2 regions of the Kitasatospora sp. NBC_00315 genome follow, and region 1 is predicted to be linked to the other one. Evidence: riboswitches for the same ligand, from Rfam matches in the RefSeq annotation. Region 1 holds a riboswitch; the other holds the start of a gene.

Region 1 (8,530 bases):
AGACCGGAGCAGTCGAACGCGCCGGGCCCGGTCGCCCCGAAGACGTACGGGGAGCCGATCTTGGCGACGGCCGCGGCGAGCGCGGCGGCCGCGCGCTCGGAGGCGGGCGGGGCGGTGCCGAGGTCGAGCCGGTCGGTGCCCCGGGTGACGCGCTGCTCGGCCTCCCGGGCGTCCTGCGCCACGAACCTCGCCCGCCCGCCGACCCCGAGACCGTTGAGCAGCCGCTGGGCCTGCGCCAGCCGCTGCTGGATCTGCTGCTTGTTGTCGGCCAGCGCCCGGCGGGCCTCCTCCAGCTCCGCGAGCTTGGCACCGGTCTCCGCGCGCCGCTGGTCCAGTCTGCGCTGGTGGTCGGCCACCTCGCGCAGGGCGTCGCTCTGCCGCTCGGCGGCCTGGTCCAGGCTGCTCACCCGGGAGAGGTAGCCGGCCGGGTCGGAGGCCAGCATCAGCTGGGCGGTCGGCGCGATGCCACCGGCCCGGTACTGGGCGCCCGCGACCACAGCGAGGTCGCCGCGGAGCCGGTTGAGCTCGTCCTGCCCGAGCGCCACCTGCTGCTGGAGCGCGCCGGTCTCGGCGATCAGCCTGCGCTGGTACTCCTGGGCCGCGTTGTACTTCTCCGAGGCCTGCTCGGCCTCGCCGTAGAGCTGGTCGACCTGGGCCTTGACATCGTTGCGGTCGGGCGGCCCACCGGGGGCACCCGGGTTGGCGAAGGCGCTGCCGCCGGCCGTCACGCCGAGCGCGGTACTGGCGGCGGCGGTGAGCACCAGCGCGCGGACCAGTGTGTGCACACCTGGCAGTTGGTGACGGTGCATCGCCATACGGCGCGGCTCCATTCCTGCGGCCCGGCCACCGCCGCCGCCCGGGCTGGGCGGCCGTCCGTGCGGGGGCCAGGTGGCAGACGTTAGCGAGTCAGCGCGACCGAGTCCAAACCCCTCTCAACACGAATATTTGACCCCTAATCGGACATCCACTCGGCTCCCCGGAAAGCCGCAGGCCCGGCCCCCCGGGGATCGGGGGCCGGGCCTGTCGGTACCGCCGCTTCGGCGGGAGGTCAGATGCGCACGATGGCCGCGATCGGCATCACCGTGGCGGACTCGTAGCGGACCACCGCGCCCGTGTGCGGGGCGTGGATGATCTGGCCGCCGCCCACGTAGAGGCCCACGTGGGTCATGCCGCTGTAGTAGATGATCAGGTCGCCGGGCTGCGCGTTGGCGATGTTGGTGCCGATCCGGGTGCCGGCCGAGGCCTGCGCCTGCGAGGTGCGCGGCAGCGTGACGCCCGCCTGGGCGTAGGCCCAGCCGGTCAGACCCGAGCAGTCGAAGGAGCTCGGGCCGGTGGCGCCGTAGACGTACGGCGAACCGAGCTTGCTCTCGGCGGCCGCGATGGCGGCGGCGGCACGGCCACTGGCCGGGACGGAGGAGGCCGGCGCGGAGCCGGTGGAGGCGCTGAGCGAGCTGCGGCCGCTGTCGCGCGAGGCGCGGTCGGTGTTGGCCTTGGCGGCGTCGGCCTGCGCCTTGGCGTCCGCGGCGGACTTGGCCTCGGCGGCGCGCAGGGCCTGGCGCTCCTGCTCGGTCAGCGTGTTGAGCAGTTCGGTGGCCTTGGCCAGCTTGCCCTGGACCTCGTCCTTGCTGGCCTTGAGCTGCTGGGTGGTGGAGTCCAGCTCGGCGAGCTTGCCCTGCGCCTCGGACTTGTCCTGGTCGAGCTTGCGCTGCTGAGCCTGGAGCTCCTTGAGCGCGCTGCTCTGCGAGTCGCCGACCTGGTTGAGCGAACCGGCCTGGGTCAGGAAGTTGTCCGGGCTGCTGGAGAGCATCAGCTGGACGGTGGGCGAGATGCCGCCGTTGCGGTACTGCTCCGCCGCGATCTCGGCCAGACCGCCCTGCAGGTCGGTGACCTGGGACTGCTGACGGGCCACCCTGTCCTGCAGGTCACCGACCTGCTTCTGCAGCTCCTGCTGCTTGGCCTGCGCACCGTTGAACTGCTCGGTGGCGACCTCGGCCTGCTCGTTGAGCTGGTCGACCTGCTCCTTGACCTGGTCCTTGGTCGGCGCGGGGTCGGCGTGGGCGCCGGACTGCGCGGAGAGGGCCACGGCGGCGGCGGCAGCAGCGGTCATGATCGACACGCGGGCACGGCCGGCAGGCTTGGGACGACGATGGGACGCCACGAAGGCGGACTCCTTCTTCCTACGTCCGCCTACCGGGTGAGCTGACGGGTTCGGGCTGGAAGACATGCCCTACGACGCCTCACCGGCCGCACGCGGCCGACCTGGCGCCGATTCACCCCGAGGAACATGGTTCCCCGGCTCCGTTCCACAGCACCCCCACAGGGGCTTCCCCGTGAGCAGTTGACTGCCCGGCTGTTTCGCGGACTCGGCGGTAACCCCCGCCGCCACCCGGACTGGGTGATCGACTGTGCGGTGGTTCGAGGCATGACCCTAGTAACGAAACCGTGATCCGTTCAAATCGTTGTAGGAAAAAAGTTGGAATGACGGCCGAGTTCGGTGGCACATATGACCATCCGTGACCGGAATCCCACGGAGGGCTGATTGTTTTTCATCAGCTGGTCACACGGAGCGCCGGCCGGGGGTGTTCCAGATCACAGAACGATTTCCCCGGGTTCGGGCGTGTTGGATGTGGCGAACGGTCAGCAAATGTCCGTTATGCGGGCGTTGTCCGCTCGCCGCGACCGAGGGCGGCCGGCCCGCAGGGGCCGAGCGGGAGAGGCCCGGGGCGCCCGGCACCGGGCGCCTCCCGGTGCGTCAGACCCGGCGGATGGTGTTGATCGGCATGGCGTCCGCCTTCATCACCTTCACCACGTCACCGGTGTGCGGTGCGTGCACGACCAGCCCGTTGCCGATGTACATCGCCACGTGGTGCCGGTCGCTGCCGTAGACGATCAGGTCGCCGGGCTGGGCGTCCGCGAGCGAGGGGACCCGGGCGCCGACGTTGCCCTGCTCCTGGGAGGTACGCGGCAGCGAGACCCCGGCCTGGCCGTAGGCCCACACCATCAGGCCCGAGCAGTCGAAGGTGCTGGGGCCGGTGGCGCCCCAGACGTACGGCGACCCCTGCTTGCTCATCGCCTTGGCGACCGCGACACCGGCGTAGCCGGCGGCCTGCGGGAGCGCGGAGAGGTCGACCCGGACGGAGTCGCGCGAGGCGCGGCCGTCCCCCTGGGTGATCGAGGCCCGGTCGGAGGCGCTGAGCTGGCTCAGCAGCGCGTTCGCCTCCTGGAGCTTCTTGTTGACGTCCGCCTTGGCCTGGTTCAGGTCCTTGGTGGTCTCGTCCAGCGAGGCGAGGACGGCGGCGGCCTCGATCTTCTGCTGGTCCAGGCGGCGCTGCTGGTCCTGGAGGCCCTTGAGCGCGTCCGCCTGGCTGGAGGTGGCCTGCTGGACGCTGGCCGCCTGCTCCAGGTAGCCGGAGGGGTCGGAGGTGAGCATCAGCTGGACGGAGGGGTCGATGCCCCCGGTGCGGTACTGCTCGCCGGCCACCTCGGCCAGACCGGCCTGAAGGTGGGTCATCTGGTCCTGGCCACGCGCGACCTGGTCCTGCAGCTGGTCCGCCTGCTTGCGCAGCTGGTCGGCCCGCTCCTTGGCGCCGTTGTACCGCTCCGCCGCCTGCTCCTGCTCCGTGTTGAGCTGGTCGACCTGCGCCTTGACGTCCTCTTTCTTGGGCGCCGGCGCGGCGTGGGCACTCATCTGGGCGGAGAGGGCGACCGCGGTCGCCGCCGCAGCGGTGAGCACGGAGACCCGTGCGCGGCTCGGCTGCTTAGGACGGCGGTGGGAGGCCAAAAGACCCGCTCCTTCTTTCTGCGGACTCACCCGAACGAGTGAGTATCCGGAAATAGGTTTGACGCCAGACCCTAGTGAAGATCAGAGCTTTCCGCCACTCCCACGGGACCATGAACCTGGAGCTCCGGCGGGGATTTCACGTGACCCACACACCCGCGTCACCAAGCCGCTGACCAGCTGTCACTCCGGGCGCCCCCGCCCGCCCCCGCCGGGCCCGCGCACCGGCCCCGCGACGGTCCGAGGGGCCGGACGTCTCAGGACCGCGCCAGCCGGTTGAGCAGCAGAATCGACGCCACCGGCCGGGCCCCCGCGTCGCGCACCCCGTCGGCCACCTCGCGGTCGGTGGAGACCACCACCACCGGACGCCCCTGCGGCTCCGCCCGCACCAGGCGGCGGATCAGCTCGTCCGCGGTCTCCCCGGTACGGCTGAACCGCACCCGGACCCCGCGCGGCGGCGCCAGGATCACCGGGACGTCCAGGTCCTGGCCGTCGAAGACACAGGTGACCTCCGCCTGGGTGCGCTGCGCCAGCATCGCCAGGCCGCCGAGCAGCCGGATCCGCTGCTGCTCCAGCGGCAGGGTCGGATAGCCGGTCTTGGTCACGTTGTAGCCGTCCACCAGCAGATGTACCTGCGGGATCGCCAGCAACTGGTCCAGCAGCGCCGGATCGTCCTCCGCCAGCGCCCGCCGGGCCACGTCGTGCGGCGAGGCCGAGGCCGGCTGCACCGCCTCGACCAGGTCGGCCGGATGGATCTGGGCGACCGGCAGCGCCAGCTCCCGCTGCAGCCCCTGGGCCGACTGGAGCACGGTGTCCAGCAGCAGCCGCAGCCGCATGTCCTCCACGCTGCGGCCCTCGCGCGCGGAGCGGCGGCCCTGCTCCACCGCGGTCTCCAGCTCCGAGATCCGGTGCCGCAGCCGGCGCGCCTCGCTCTCGGCGGCGCTGCGCTCCGCGGCGGCGGCGGCCCGGACCGCCTCCAGCTCGGCGGCCAGCTTCCGCGCCTCGGCCTGGGCCCTTCGGGTGTCGCTCTCCAGCGAGCGCGCCTTCTTGCGCAGCGACTCGGCCTCCCTGCGCACGCCCTCCGACTCGGCCCGGCGGCGGTCCAGGTCGGCCCGCGCGGCGGCCCGCGCCTCGGCCAGCTCCGCCTGGAGCTTCTCGTTCAGCCGGGTGGCCTCGGCGACCGCGCCCTCGGCGCCGGCCCGTTCGGCCTGCTCGCCGGCCTGCGCGACCAGCCGCGACCAACCGGGCGGGCGCAGCAGGTAGGCGGCGGTGGCGACGTCCATCGGGTCGGCCGCGCCCGGTACGCTGCCCGCCTCCAGCGCGGAGACCAGGTCGGGCTGGCCCAGGCGCAACCGGTCCGCTATCCGCACCCGGAAGGCAGGCTCCGCCTCCAGGGCCGCGGCCAGCGCGGTGGCGGCGTACTTGGCCCGGCGGGCCGGGGTGAACTTGGCGTACTGACGCAGCGACAGCGGCAGCTCGCCGACGGGCAGGCCGCCCAGCGCGTCGGCGGCGATTCCGACCACCCGGCGGCGGACGCCCTCGGGCAGCGGACGGTCGAGCTGCTCGGGTGCACGGCCCTCGGGCACCGGCCCGGCGGCGTCCGGCCCGCCCGGCTCGTCACCGGTGGCACGGCCGCCCGGCTCGTGGCCGTCCCGCTCGTGGCCGTCCCGCTCGGCAGCGGTGCCCGCGGCAGCGTGGCCGGTGCCCGTCGTGGCATCGCCGCGGGCGCCGGCCGGGGCGGCCCCGTCCGCGTCCGGGGGGCTCGTGTCCACAGCGGGCGGCTGCCCCTGCGACTCGGCGGGCTCCCTCGCTGCGTCCACCACGTCCTCGGCTCCGATCCTCTCGCGCGGGGTGCTCACGGCCGGCTGCCGCTGCCCCGAAACTCACCGCTCTCTGCAATTGTCCCGTCTACCGTGCCCCACACCGCGCCGCGCCACACTCCCCCGGGCCCGGCGGCGCCCCGGCCGGGCGCCGCCGGCCAGGCCGCGGGTCAGGCCTGCGCGCCGCCGGCCTCGGCGCTCTCGGCACCCGGCCGGTCCACCAGTTCGATCTGGTCCACCGCGTTGCACCAGCGGCAGCGCACCGACTCGACCGTCTCGGCCAGCACCTCGGTCTCCTCGACCTTGGACTCGCCCGCCAGATCGAAGTGCAGGTACTCGACGACCCTCGCGGAACGGGTGACGTCGAAGCGGGTCAGGTTGCCGCACAGCGTGCAGCGCCAGCGGGTCTCTGCGGTCAGGGCGGGGACGGTCATCGGGGGGTCCTCTCGGCTGTTCCCTGTCTGGGCGGGAGGCGCTCCCCCCGGTGTCCCGGCGTCGACGGCGGGAGGCGGGGAATGCCCGCCCCAAGCCTATTGCCTGGGTCCCGCGCACCGGCCACCGGTCCTGATCTCTCTCCGTGGAGCACCGGTGGCGCTCCGCCGCCGTCACCCGCACGCAGTACGCCGCGGTGTCGCCGGGGCCGGGCCGAGGAATGCTCCGGGGCATGGCGATCCCGGTCCTGGACCACACCGGCGCGCAGGACGGCGGCCCCGCCGTGCCCGTGCCCGCCGTCACCTATGCCCTGATCGCCCTCAACGTGCTGGTCTTCCTGCTGGGCCCGGCCGCCGGGCTGAACCCGCTGTACGGCACCGGCCCGGCCCGGGTCTGCGCCGAACAGCGGTACGAGCAGCGCTGGGGGGCGATTCCGGCCGAACTGCTCGACCACCGGCCGCTGACCGCCGACCGGATCGAGCAGCCGCAGGGCGGGGCCGGCTGCCCGCCCGCTCCCACCCCCGGCAAGACGCCGGCCCTCTCCGTGCTCAGCTCCCTGTTCGTGCACGCCGGCTGGCTGCACCTGCTGGGGAACATGCTGTTCCTGTACGTCTTCGGCGCCGGGGTGGAGGAACGGCTGGGACGCTCCCGCTTCCTCCTCTTCTATCTGGTGGCCGGCGCCGTCGCCACGTACGGGTACGCGCTCGCCGAGTCGCACTCGGCGGACTCGACCCGGGTGCTGATCGGCGCCTCGGGAGCGATCGCGGCCGTCCTCGGCGGGTACCTGCGGCTGTACCCCCGGGCCCGGGTCACCACGCTCGTCCCGGTCCTGCTCTTCCTGCCGCTGCGCTTCCCGGCCTGGCTGGTGCTGGGCCTGTGGTTCGCACTGCAGTGGTGGTCGGTGCGCTCGGGCGGCACCGGGGTGGCGTACCTCGTGCACGTCATCGGCTTCACGGTGGGCTTCGCCTTCACCTGGGCCGCCCACCACCGCCCCCGGCGGCTAGGCTGACGACACCCCACGAAGGAGCATCAGCGTGATCACCGCCATCGTCCTGATCAAGACCAGCGTCGACCGCATCCCCGAGATCGCCGAGGCGATCGCGGCCATCGAGGGCGTCAGCGAGGTCTACTCGGTGACCGGTGGCTACGACCTGGTGGCGATGGTCCGGGTGCGTCGGCACGACGACCTCGCCGACGTGATCCCCGGCCGGCTCAACAAGGTGCCGGGTGTGGCGCACACCGAGACCCAGATCGCCTTCCGCACGTACTCCCAGCACGACCTGGAGGCCGCCTTCGACCTGGGGCTGGACGAGTAGTCAGCCGTCCCGGCGGGTGTCCACGACGCACCGGCCGCCCTCGCTGCGGTAGCTCCAGGCGGCGCCGTCCGTGACCAGCTCGCGGACGGCGGTCAGGAAGCGCTCCAGGTGCTCGTCCGGGGTGCCGGCCCCGAAGCTGACCCGGATCGCGTTCAGGCTGCGCTCGCCGGGCAGGGACGGCTCGGGCGCACCGCACTCGGACGGCTCCGTGTCCTCGCCGCCCAGCAGGGTGCGCACCAGCGGGTGGGCGCAGAACAGGCCGTCGCGCACGCCGATGCCGTACTCGGCGGAGAGCGCGGCGGAGAAGTGCGAGCTGTTCCAGCCCTGCACCACGAAGGAGAGCACGCCCACCCGCGCGGAGTCGGCGCCGAACAGGCTGAGCACCTTGACCTCGGGGATCTCGGCCAGCCCGGCCGTGAGCCGGCCGATCAGCTGCTGCTCGCGGGCCTCCAGGGCGTCGAAGCCCGCCTCGGTCAGCGCCCGGCAGGCCGAGGCGACGGCGTAGGCGCCGATGACGTTCGGGGAGCCGGCCTCGTGCCGGGCCGGGCCGGAGTTCCACTCGACGGCGACCGAGCCGTCCGCCTCACGGGCGACCGTCCGGGTGGCGCCACCGCCGGCCAGGTAGGGCTCGGCCGCGTCCAGCCAGTCGCTGCGCCCGGCCAGCACGCCGGCGCCGAACGGGGCGTAGAGCTTGTGACCGGAGAAGGCGACCCAGTCCACGTCGAGCTCACGGACCGAGACCCGGTGGTGCGGCGCGAGCTGGGCGGCGTCCAGGACGATCCGGGCGCCGTGCCGGTGGGCGGTGGCGGCGAGCTCGGCGACCGGCCACAGCTCGCCGGTCACGTTGGAGGCGCCGGTGACGCAGAACAGCTTCGGGCCCTCGCCCGCGCCGGCCAGCGCCTCGTCCAGCGCGGCGACGGCCTCGGCGTGCGAGCGGGGGGCGCGCAGGTAGTCGACCGTCAGGCCCTCACGGCGCCACGGCAGCAGCGAGGCGTGGTGCTCGGTCTCGAAGACGAAGATCCGGGTGCCGGCCGGCAGTGCGCCCGCCAGCAGGTTCAGCGAGTCGGTGGTGGCGCGGGTGAAGACCACCTGGTCGTCCTCGCGCAGGTCGAGGAACTCCTCGACGGTGCGGCGGCTCTGCTCGAACAGGTCGGTGGAGAGCTGCGAGAGGTAGCCGGCGCCGC
Region 2 (8,530 bases), 2.3 Mb from region 1:
CGGTGTCGGTGAGCAGGCGGTAGGCCTCGTCGAGCGGCTTGCCGTAGTGGTCCTCGCCGTCCTGCGGCAGCAGCGGGTGGTGGGCGGTGACGGCGTCCAGCTCGTACAGGCGGTCCGGCCAGCGGTCGATCTCGGCCGGGTCGCGCAGGTCGACGACGGTGCGGACGCCCAGCTTCCCGAGCACCCGGGCACCCTCGGGGGTGAGGTCGGTGAGCCGGCCGGAGCGGTGCAGCAGGCCGGTGCGGACGGTGGCCCCGTCGGTGGTGGTGTGTCCGCCGACGTCCCGGACGTTGCGGACTCCGGGGACGTCCAGCAGCCGGTCGGCTCCGATCACGTGGCGGGGGTGGTCGGCGGCGGGGCCGCGGTCGGTGAGATCCATGGGGGGAACGCTAACCGCCGCCGGGCCGGGCGGCCGGTGCTTTCCCGGCGGCGGCGTGGGTGAGGATCAGGATCCGCCGGGTCCGGCCGTCGCCGGGGCGGGGAAAGGCCCGGATCTCGCTGCTGATCCGGCGCCCGCCGAGCGCGAAGCGCAGCTCGTCCAGGTGCGGGCAGCGGCGGCCGGAGCCGTCGTGCAGGGGGTAGATCCGGGTCTCGCCGCCCGGGGCGGTGACCCGGCTGAGTTCGAGCAGGCCGGCCAGCTGGCGCCGCGGGGTGAAGTGCTCGGGGTGCGCGAGCAGCAGGTAGGAGCTGAGGGTGAGGGCGAAGGCGTGGTCGGCGAAGGGGAGCCGGGGCAGCGCGGCGGCGATGTAGTCCTGCGGGTGGGCGGCGGTGTCGGCGTCGAAGAGCCGGCGGGCGCGGTCCCAGCTGCGCAGGTAGCGCTCGTGGGGCAGGTGGCGGGGTGCGGGGTAGAGGTGCGGGGCGGCCCGCATCGCTCCGGCCATGACGTCCCGTCCGGCGCGGGCCCGGGCGGTGACGGCGGGCAGCGGCGCGGCGTAGACGGGGTCGGCGGCGATGACGTGGCAGCCGAGGGCGCGGGCCTCGGCGGTGAGGCCCGCAGCCCCGCCGGGGCAGTCCAGGACGGGCCCGGGGAGGGCGGCGAGGGCGGCGCGGGTGAGACCGAAGAGCGCGCAGTACTCGTCGAGCGGACGCGAGGTCACGGGGATCTCCCCGGTGGCGGCGGCGGTGGGGCCCGGAGCGGCGAGGTCGGCCATGCGGGCCATCCGAACACGGGGCCGACCGGCCCGCATCCGGGCAGGCGGGCCGGACACGGCCGAACGGGCCCGCCCCGGGGGATCGGGCCCGTTCGGCCGGGCGGTGCGGTCAGCGGCCGAGCAGAGCGCGGATCGCCAGCCGGTTGACGTTGGTCAGTCCGCGCACCAGCACGGGGGTGAGGAGGACGAACACGAACCCGATCGCGGAGAGCGCGGCGATCTGCGCCGGCGACTGGACGAAGTACTGGTGGTGCCGGCCGTCCTTGGTGAAGTCGAAGACCTGGTAGCCGGGCCACGAGGTGTAGCGGGCGAAGACCCAGTGGTAGAGCGGATAGGCGGCGACCACCCAGCCGGTGACCAGGAAGGTCAGCGTGAGCGCGAAGCTGAGGATCGCCCAGGGGAACATCAGCACCTGATAGAGCGCGGCCCGCCAGCCGGCCGCGTCGGCGAGCCGTGCGGTGGTGCCGGCCCAGAAGCCGGGACGGGCCGGGCGGACCGGGGCCGGGGCCGTGACGTCCAGCGCGAGCAGCGTCCGGGCCCGGCCGCGCTCCAGAGCGCCGAGGCCGCGCACACCGCTCAGCAGCGCGGCCAGCACGGGCAGGCCGAGGACGGTCACCAGCGTTCCCAGGCCGAGGCAGAACAGGGTGACGGTGAGGACGAAACCGACGACGGCGACCGGCAGGCCGCTGAGGCTGAAGCCCACCTCGCGGTGGAAGGCCGCGCTGAACGGCGCCCGCCAGAAACCGGGGGACGGCTCGCCGGCGGTTCGGCTCCGGCGCGGAGCGTCGTCCCGGGTGTCGTACACGCTGCGCTGCGGAGTGCTGCTGCTCATGGCCGGCCTCGGTCCCCTCGTGGTGCCCTGCGGTTCTGCTGACTCCTCCAATGTGCCGAACCGCGGCCGCCGGGGGTATCCGGCCCGCAGGCGGACCGGGGGTGGGGATAACCCCCGGGTCAGCCGGCGGCGGCCGTCCACTCGTGCTCCAGCAGCGAGTACTGGAGGGCGTCGTGCCAGGCGCCGCGCAGGTGGAGATCGTGTCGGATCCGGCCCTCCAGCTGGAAGCCCGCCTTGGTGAGCACCCGGGAGGAGGCGGTGTTGGCGGGGTCGACCCGGGCGGCGAGGCGGTGCAGACCGAGGGCGCCGAAGCCGAAGTCGCAGAGCAGTCGGGTGATCTCGCTCGCGTAGCCCTGGCCCCAGGTGTCGCGGCGCAGCGCGTACCCGACGAACGCGGCCCGCACGCCCTCGACGCCGAGCACGGCGTTGCCGATCGGCGCGGCCTGCTCGCCGTCCTCGTGCCGGGTGACGGCGAGGCGGTAGACGGTGCGCGGCTCGGCCTGGGCCTCCTCCAGGTAGATCGCGATCTGGTCGGCGCAGGTCTCCCGGTCACGCGGTTCGAACGGGAGGTAGCGGGCGGTCTCGGTGTCGCCGAAGACCGCGTGCAGCGCGTCGACGTCGCCGGGGGTGTGCTGGAACTCGCGGATGGACAGACGCGGGCCGGTGAGCTGTACGGGGACCATGTCGGACAACGGTACAGCGGCTACCGTTCGTCACATGAACCACGATGACCTGCGGCTCGTCCCGCGGACCCGGTCCGCCGAACTGCTCGCCTGGGCGGCGGCCGAGGGCCGCGAACCGGTGGCCGAGGGCCCGCTGCGGGTGGTGCTGACGCTGCTGGAGCTCGGCGGCGCCAGGCTGCACGACGGCTGGCCGGAGCTGACCTCGGCCCTGCTGGAGCAGCTGCTGTACGAGCGGCTCCACCTGTACGTCCAGCCGGCCCCGGACGAGGACCCGCTCGCGTACGGGGCGGCGGTGCTGCTGCTGATCGAGCACCAGCGGGCCGTCAAGCGGCTGAACGCCAAGCGCCGGGAGCGGCTGCGGGCGGAGGCCGAGTGGCAGGGCGAGGTGGCGGCCGGGCTGCTGCGCCGGGCGGACCTGGTGACCTGGCCCCGGCTGTACACGCTGCTGCTGCGCGCGGACGGCGTGGACGACCGGGATCCGGCGGCGGTGCGCGCCTGGCTGGACGGCTTCCGCGAGCTGGCGCAGGAGGACCGCGCGTCGGCGTACCGGGCGCTGGAGGAGGCGGGCGTCCTGGACCGGGTGGACGGCGACGGTGGCTGGGGTCCGGCCCGGATGCTGGCGATCGGGATGGCCACCGACGGCGGGCGGCTGCTGCTGGAGGACGGGCTGACCCGGCGCAGCTACCGCAACCTGGCCGGGCTGACCGCACTCGGGCTGCCGATGCCGCCGGAGCTGGCGGGCGATCCGGCGGACTTCGAGGCGGCGGTCGTCGCGCGGGCCCTGGAGCTGCTGGGCGGCTGGACGGTGCCGGGGCTCGCCGAGCTGCTGGTCACGCAGTACCCGGACCTGGCGCCCGAACCGGGCCAGGAGGAGATCGACGCGTACCTGGCGACCCTGCCGGCCGAGGACGCGTACCCGCAGGACGGCTTCCCCCAGGACGGCCTCCCGCAGGAGCAGGACGCCGGGGAGTGAACGGCGCCCGGCCCCGGCCCCGCGCGGGGCCGGGGCCGGGACGGTCCGTCAGGGGTTGAGGCCGCGCTGCTGGAACCAGGCCTCCGGGTCGACCGGAGCGCCGCCGTCGGGGCGCACCTCGACGTGCAGGTGCGGGCCGGTGACGTTGCCGGTGGCGCCGACCTTGCCGATCTGCTGACCCGGGACGACCTTGCCCGAGGTCTTGAGGATCGAGGAGAGGTGGCAGTACCAGATCTCGGTGCCGTCGGGCAGCGTCTGGATGATCCGGTAGCCGTACGAGCCGGACCAGCCGGCCGAGGTGATGCTGCCGGAGCCGACCGCGTACACCGGGGTGCCGGTGGAGGCGGCGAAGTCGAGGCCGGTGTGCAGGTGTGCCCAGTACGAGGCGCTCTGCCCGTAGTGCGCGGACAGGTGGTAGTCGTGGACCGGCAGCTGGACGGCGTCGAGCTCGGCCCGCTCCGCGGCCGCGGCGGCCTGCTCGGCCTCGTGCTGCTGCGCGGCGCGCTTGGTCTCGGCCACCTGGGCGGCCACCACCCGGGCGCTCTCGTCGGCGGCGGTGCGCTGACTGTCGGCCTGCTGCTGGATCCGGGCGGCGAGCGCCAGTCCGGGGTCGGCCGAGAGTGCCGGCGCCTCGTCGGGCGTGCTGACGGCCGGTGCGGCGGCGGGGGTCGCGGAGGCGAAACCGGTGGCGCCGAGGGTGGCGGCCATCGCGGTGACACCGAGCAGCGGGGCCGTCCCACGGGTCTGACGGGGCATCCGGTGCCGGTTGCTGTCGGCCGACTGCGAGGCCGCGGCCCCACCGCCCGGGGAGTCCCCGTACGCACCGGCGTAGGCCGGCGGCCCGGGCTCTTCGAGCAGCTGGGTTCCGGCCGCGGAGCCGGGAGGGTATGCCGGAGAGTGCGTCGACGCCACGGAGGCGCGCTCCTTTCCTTCCTTCGCGCCTACCGGGTTAGCTGACGGGTTCGGAGCAGGAAGGTCTCCTACGGCCGGGCCTGGGCCTGGCCGATTCACCCCAAGGAACGGTGGTTCCCCGGCTCCCGGACGCACCCCGCAGGGCCCGTCGTCGGGATTAGGCGCAGGCGCACGGTGCCGTCTGGTCACGGCGTTGCCGACCGCGCTGCGTTATCAAACGTTAATCCTAGGCAGCTCTGATTCCAAGCCGTCCGAGGATGTGAGTCACCATCAGTGTGGGCGGAATGGGCGTTTTGGCATGGTTGCCTTCCGGTGCCACTACGGATCGTGAGCATGTGTCAACGAACCGCTGCCCAATTTTGAGTACACGTACTCATGTGCGCGGCATGGCGCGCGGCCATCCTGACCGCATGACCTCATCGATGCAGTCGCGCACCACGGCGGCGTACCACGTCCAGGCCGTGCTGTCCTTCGCCATCGCCGCCACCGCCCTCGCGGTCGGGATCGCCTATCTCCCGGTCGGCACGTGGACCCGGGCCTTCCTGGCGGTCGGCCTGCTGTACACCGTGACGTCCGCCTTCACGCTGGCCAAGGTGATCCGGGACCGCCAGGAGAACACCGAGATCGTCACCCGGGTCGACCAGGCCCGGCTGGAGAAGCTGCTGGCCGAGCACGACCCGTTCAAGGTCGACGGGATCTGAGCCCGGCGGGGGCGGGGCGTGCGCCGCCCGCCGCCCCTGCGGCGGCCCCCCTCCCGCCGTCGGCCCGGACCACGGCATCCCCCGCCGTCGGACGGCACGACCTCGCGAACGCCGCTTGACGGCTAAGGCTATTAGCCTTAGCTTTATGGCTATCGGCAGCACGCCGACAGCACGGCCCACAGGCCAAGGAGGCCCGCGATGTCCAGCACCGACGCACTCGCCACCCGTTACCTCGACGTCCCCGGCGGCCGGCTCGGGTACGACGACACCGGGCACGGCACCGGCACCACCGTCCTGCTGCTGCCCGGCATGCTGGTCTCCCGCAGCATCTACCGGGACCTGCGCCCGCTGCTGGCCGCGGCCGGCCACCGGGTCGTCACGATGGACCTGCGCGGCTTCGGCGACGCCTCGATCGCCTGGGACGACTACTCCCCGGCCGCGATCGCCACCGACGCCCTCGCCCTGCTCGACCACCTCGGCATCGGGCGCGCCGTGCTGGTCGGCCACTCGTACACCGGCGCCACCGTGGTCAGGGCGGCCGGGCTGGCCCCCGAGCGGGTCGCCGGGATCGCCCTGCTGAGCGCGTTCATCGAGGGCCCCCCGGCGAACGCCTTCCAGAAGGCGCTGATGAAGACCGTCGGAGCGCTCTGGCTGCGCTTCCCCAGCACCTGGGGCACCTACCAGCGCTTCGCCTTCCCCACCAAGCCCGCCGGCTTCGAGGAGCACCGGACCGGCGTGGTGGCCGCCCTGCGGACCCCCGGCCGCAAGCAGGCCACCCGGGGCCACCTCGGTGGGAACGCCGCGCCGGTCGGCTGGAGCACCGCCGTGACCTGCCCGGCGCTGGCCGTGATGGGCTCCGGGGACCCTGACTTCCCCAAGCCCGAACTGGTCGCCGACCACCAGGCCGCCGCGCTGAACGGCCGCAAGGTGATGATCGAGGGGGCCGGGCACTACCTGATGCTGGAGCGCCCGCAGACCACCGCCGACGCCCTCCTCGCCTTCCTCGGCGAGTCGGCGTAGTCCCCCGTTCGCCCCTTCCCCCACGGAGAACCCCTTGCCACGCGTCGGACTCACCCCGGAGGGCGTCGTCACGCACGCCCTCGACCTGATCGACGAGCAGGGCCCCGGGGCCCTGACCCTGGCCGCCGTCGCCGCCCGCGCCGGCGTCGCCACCCCCTCCCTCTACAAGCACGTCTCCGGCGGCCTCGCCGAGCTGCGCCGCCTGGTGGCGGTACGGATCACCGAGGAGCTCACCGCCGAGCTCGCGGCCGCGGCCGTCGGGCGCGGCGGCGACGCGGCGGTCGAGGCGGTGCTGCGCGCCTACCACGCGTACGCCACCGAGCACCCGCACCGGTACGCCTCGCTGCCGCAGGCGCCGCAGCTCGACGACGAACTGGCCGAAGCGGCGGCCGCCCTGGTCGGGGTGATCGTCGCGGTGCTGCGGGAGTACGGGCTGGAGGGCTCCGAGATCATCCACGCGGCCCGGACGGTGCGGGCGGTGGCGCACGGGTTCGCCTCGCTGTCGATCGCCGGCGCCTTCCAGCTGGCCGAGGACCCGGCGGTCACCCAGGCCCGGCTGATCGGCGTACTCACCGGCGGCCTGCAGTCCTGGCCCAGGTCCTGAACCGGCCGGGACGACGCGTCGCCCGCAGGGTCATACCAGGAGCAAACAGACGTATGGCACTAGATTGACTGATCCAACAGGTGGCCGGTGCACGCGGCCACCGAGCCCGGGGAGGTCGACGTGCGCGCACCCGAGGCGGCGGCGATACGCAGGCGCCGGAGGCCGCGCTGGGCTCGGGCCCTGACCCGGGGCCCCCTCGGCCGCTGGGCGAGCCGGCTGCTGGACGGCGACCAGGGCGCGGAGCGCGAGACCCTGCTCCTGCTGGTGACGCTGACGGCGCTGTTCGCCGCCCTGTCCGTCGCCCTGCCGGGCAGCTGGCCACCGTCCGCGCTGGTGCTTCCGCTGGTGGCGGGCTGCCTGGTGCTGCGGGCCGGCCGGCAGCTGGCGCTGGCCGCCGCCGTACTGGCCGCCAGCCTGCTCAGCGCGCTGCTGGCGAAGCCGCACGGCGTCCGGGTGGCCGTCACCGCGGTGCTGGCCGTCACCGCCGGGGCGGGGCTGCTGACCTCGCGCTTCCGCAACCGGCTCGGCCTGCGCGGGCTGCGCGGCGACTCGATGCTGCTGGAGCTCTCCGAACACACCCACGCCCTGGGCCGGCTCCCGGACACGCTGCTGGACTGGCACTTCGACCGGGCGCTCGCCCCCGTCGGCGGCAGCTCCTTCTCCGGGGACTTCCTGCTCTGCGTCCACCAGCCCGAGCGGGATCTCCTGGAGGTCGTCCTGGTGGACGTCTCCGGCAAGGGCAGCCGGGCAGCAGCCCGCTCGATGCACCTGTCCGGTGCCTTCGCGATGCTGCTCGGCTCGGTACCGCCGGAGTCCTTCCTGCCCGCCGCCAACGACCACCTGGTCGGGCTCGGCTGGGACGACGACTTCGCCACCGCCGTCCACCTGGCCCTTCGCCCGACCAGCGGCGAATACCGGCTCTTCAACGCCGGCCATCCGCCGGCCGCCCACTACTGCCCGGCCCGCGGCGGCAGCTGGCTGCTCGGCGAGGACGGTGGGCCCGCGCTGGGCCTGCTGGCCGGCAGCCCCTACCCGGCGGCGCACGGGCGCCTCGCCCGGGGCGACTCGATGCTGCTCTACAGCGACGGGCTGGTGGAGGTGCCCGGCCAGGACATCGACACCGGGATCGGCCGCCTGCTCGCCGCCGCCGAACCGGCGCTGCGCCTGCCCCGGCCCGACGGCAGGACGGCCGGAGCACTGCTGCGGGCGGTGGCGCAGGACGTGGCCGACGACCGGACACTGGTCCTGGTCAGGCGTCTTGGCCGCCCTTTCCCGGGCTGAGCAAATAGGATTCAAGAATTACGTATGCCTGGGACACGCAGCCGCACGGGAACAGTCGAACGGAAACGGAAAGGCCGGGTAGCGCGATGGACCTGACCTCGCCGTGGTTCCCCTCCTCCGAGAACGAGAGCCGGACGCCGACCGGCGTCCCGGGGACCCGCAGTGCCATGCGCTGCGTGCGGCTGCTGCTGCGCGCCACCAGCGCCGCCGAACTGCTCGCCACCGTGCTCGCCGAGGGGCCGGCCTGGATCACCGGCGAGGGATGCGCGGTCTACCTGCTCGACCCGGCCGGCATGCTCCGGCTGACCGCCTCGCAGGGCCTGCCGGACTGGGCCCACGAGCGCTACAGCGCCGTCGACCCGGCGAGCGAGCT

The links. A riboswitch is a leader RNA that binds a small molecule or an ion and turns the genes downstream of it on or off. The one in region 1 is predicted to bind cyclic di-AMP.
Region 2: it holds a riboswitch for cyclic di-AMP, as region 1 does, so the genes downstream of both, OG823_RS15520 (M23 family metallopeptidase) here and OG823_RS25360 (NlpC/P60 family protein) in region 1, are expected to answer to the same signal.

What each region holds. Positions count from the first base shown of each region.
Region 1 covers NZ_CP108025.1:6,078,642-6,087,171, reverse strand. The annotation lists gene OG823_RS25365 (NlpC/P60 family protein) at 1-809, opposite strand, end outside; gene OG823_RS25360 (NlpC/P60 family protein) at 1,049-2,158, opposite strand; cyclic di-AMP (ydaO/yuaA leader) riboswitch at 2,169-2,341, opposite strand; gene OG823_RS25355 (NlpC/P60 family protein) at 2,753-3,781, opposite strand; gene OG823_RS25350 (NYN domain-containing protein) at 4,036-5,364, opposite strand; gene OG823_RS25345 (hypothetical protein) at 5,769-6,032, opposite strand; gene OG823_RS25340 (rhomboid family intramembrane serine protease) at 6,263-7,039, shown strand; gene OG823_RS25335 (Lrp/AsnC ligand binding domain-containing protein) at 7,065-7,346, shown strand; gene OG823_RS25330 (aminotransferase class V-fold PLP-dependent enzyme) at 7,347-8,530, opposite strand, start outside.
Region 2 covers NZ_CP108025.1:3,822,224-3,830,753, forward strand. The annotation lists gene OG823_RS15495 (tyrosine-protein phosphatase) at 1-379, opposite strand, end outside; gene OG823_RS15500 (class I SAM-dependent methyltransferase) at 390-1,151, opposite strand; gene OG823_RS15505 (sensor domain-containing protein) at 1,261-1,983, opposite strand; gene OG823_RS15510 (GNAT family N-acetyltransferase) at 2,103-2,666, opposite strand; gene OG823_RS15515 (hypothetical protein) at 2,701-3,639, shown strand; gene OG823_RS15520 (M23 family metallopeptidase) at 3,688-4,395, opposite strand; cyclic di-AMP (ydaO/yuaA leader) riboswitch at 4,564-4,725, opposite strand; gene OG823_RS15525 (YiaA/YiaB family inner membrane protein) at 4,962-5,252, shown strand; gene OG823_RS15530 (alpha/beta fold hydrolase) at 5,451-6,272, shown strand; gene OG823_RS15535 (TetR-like C-terminal domain-containing protein) at 6,307-6,876, shown strand; gene OG823_RS15540 (PP2C family protein-serine/threonine phosphatase) at 6,997-8,157, shown strand; gene OG823_RS15545 (SpoIIE family protein phosphatase) at 8,244-8,530, shown strand, end outside.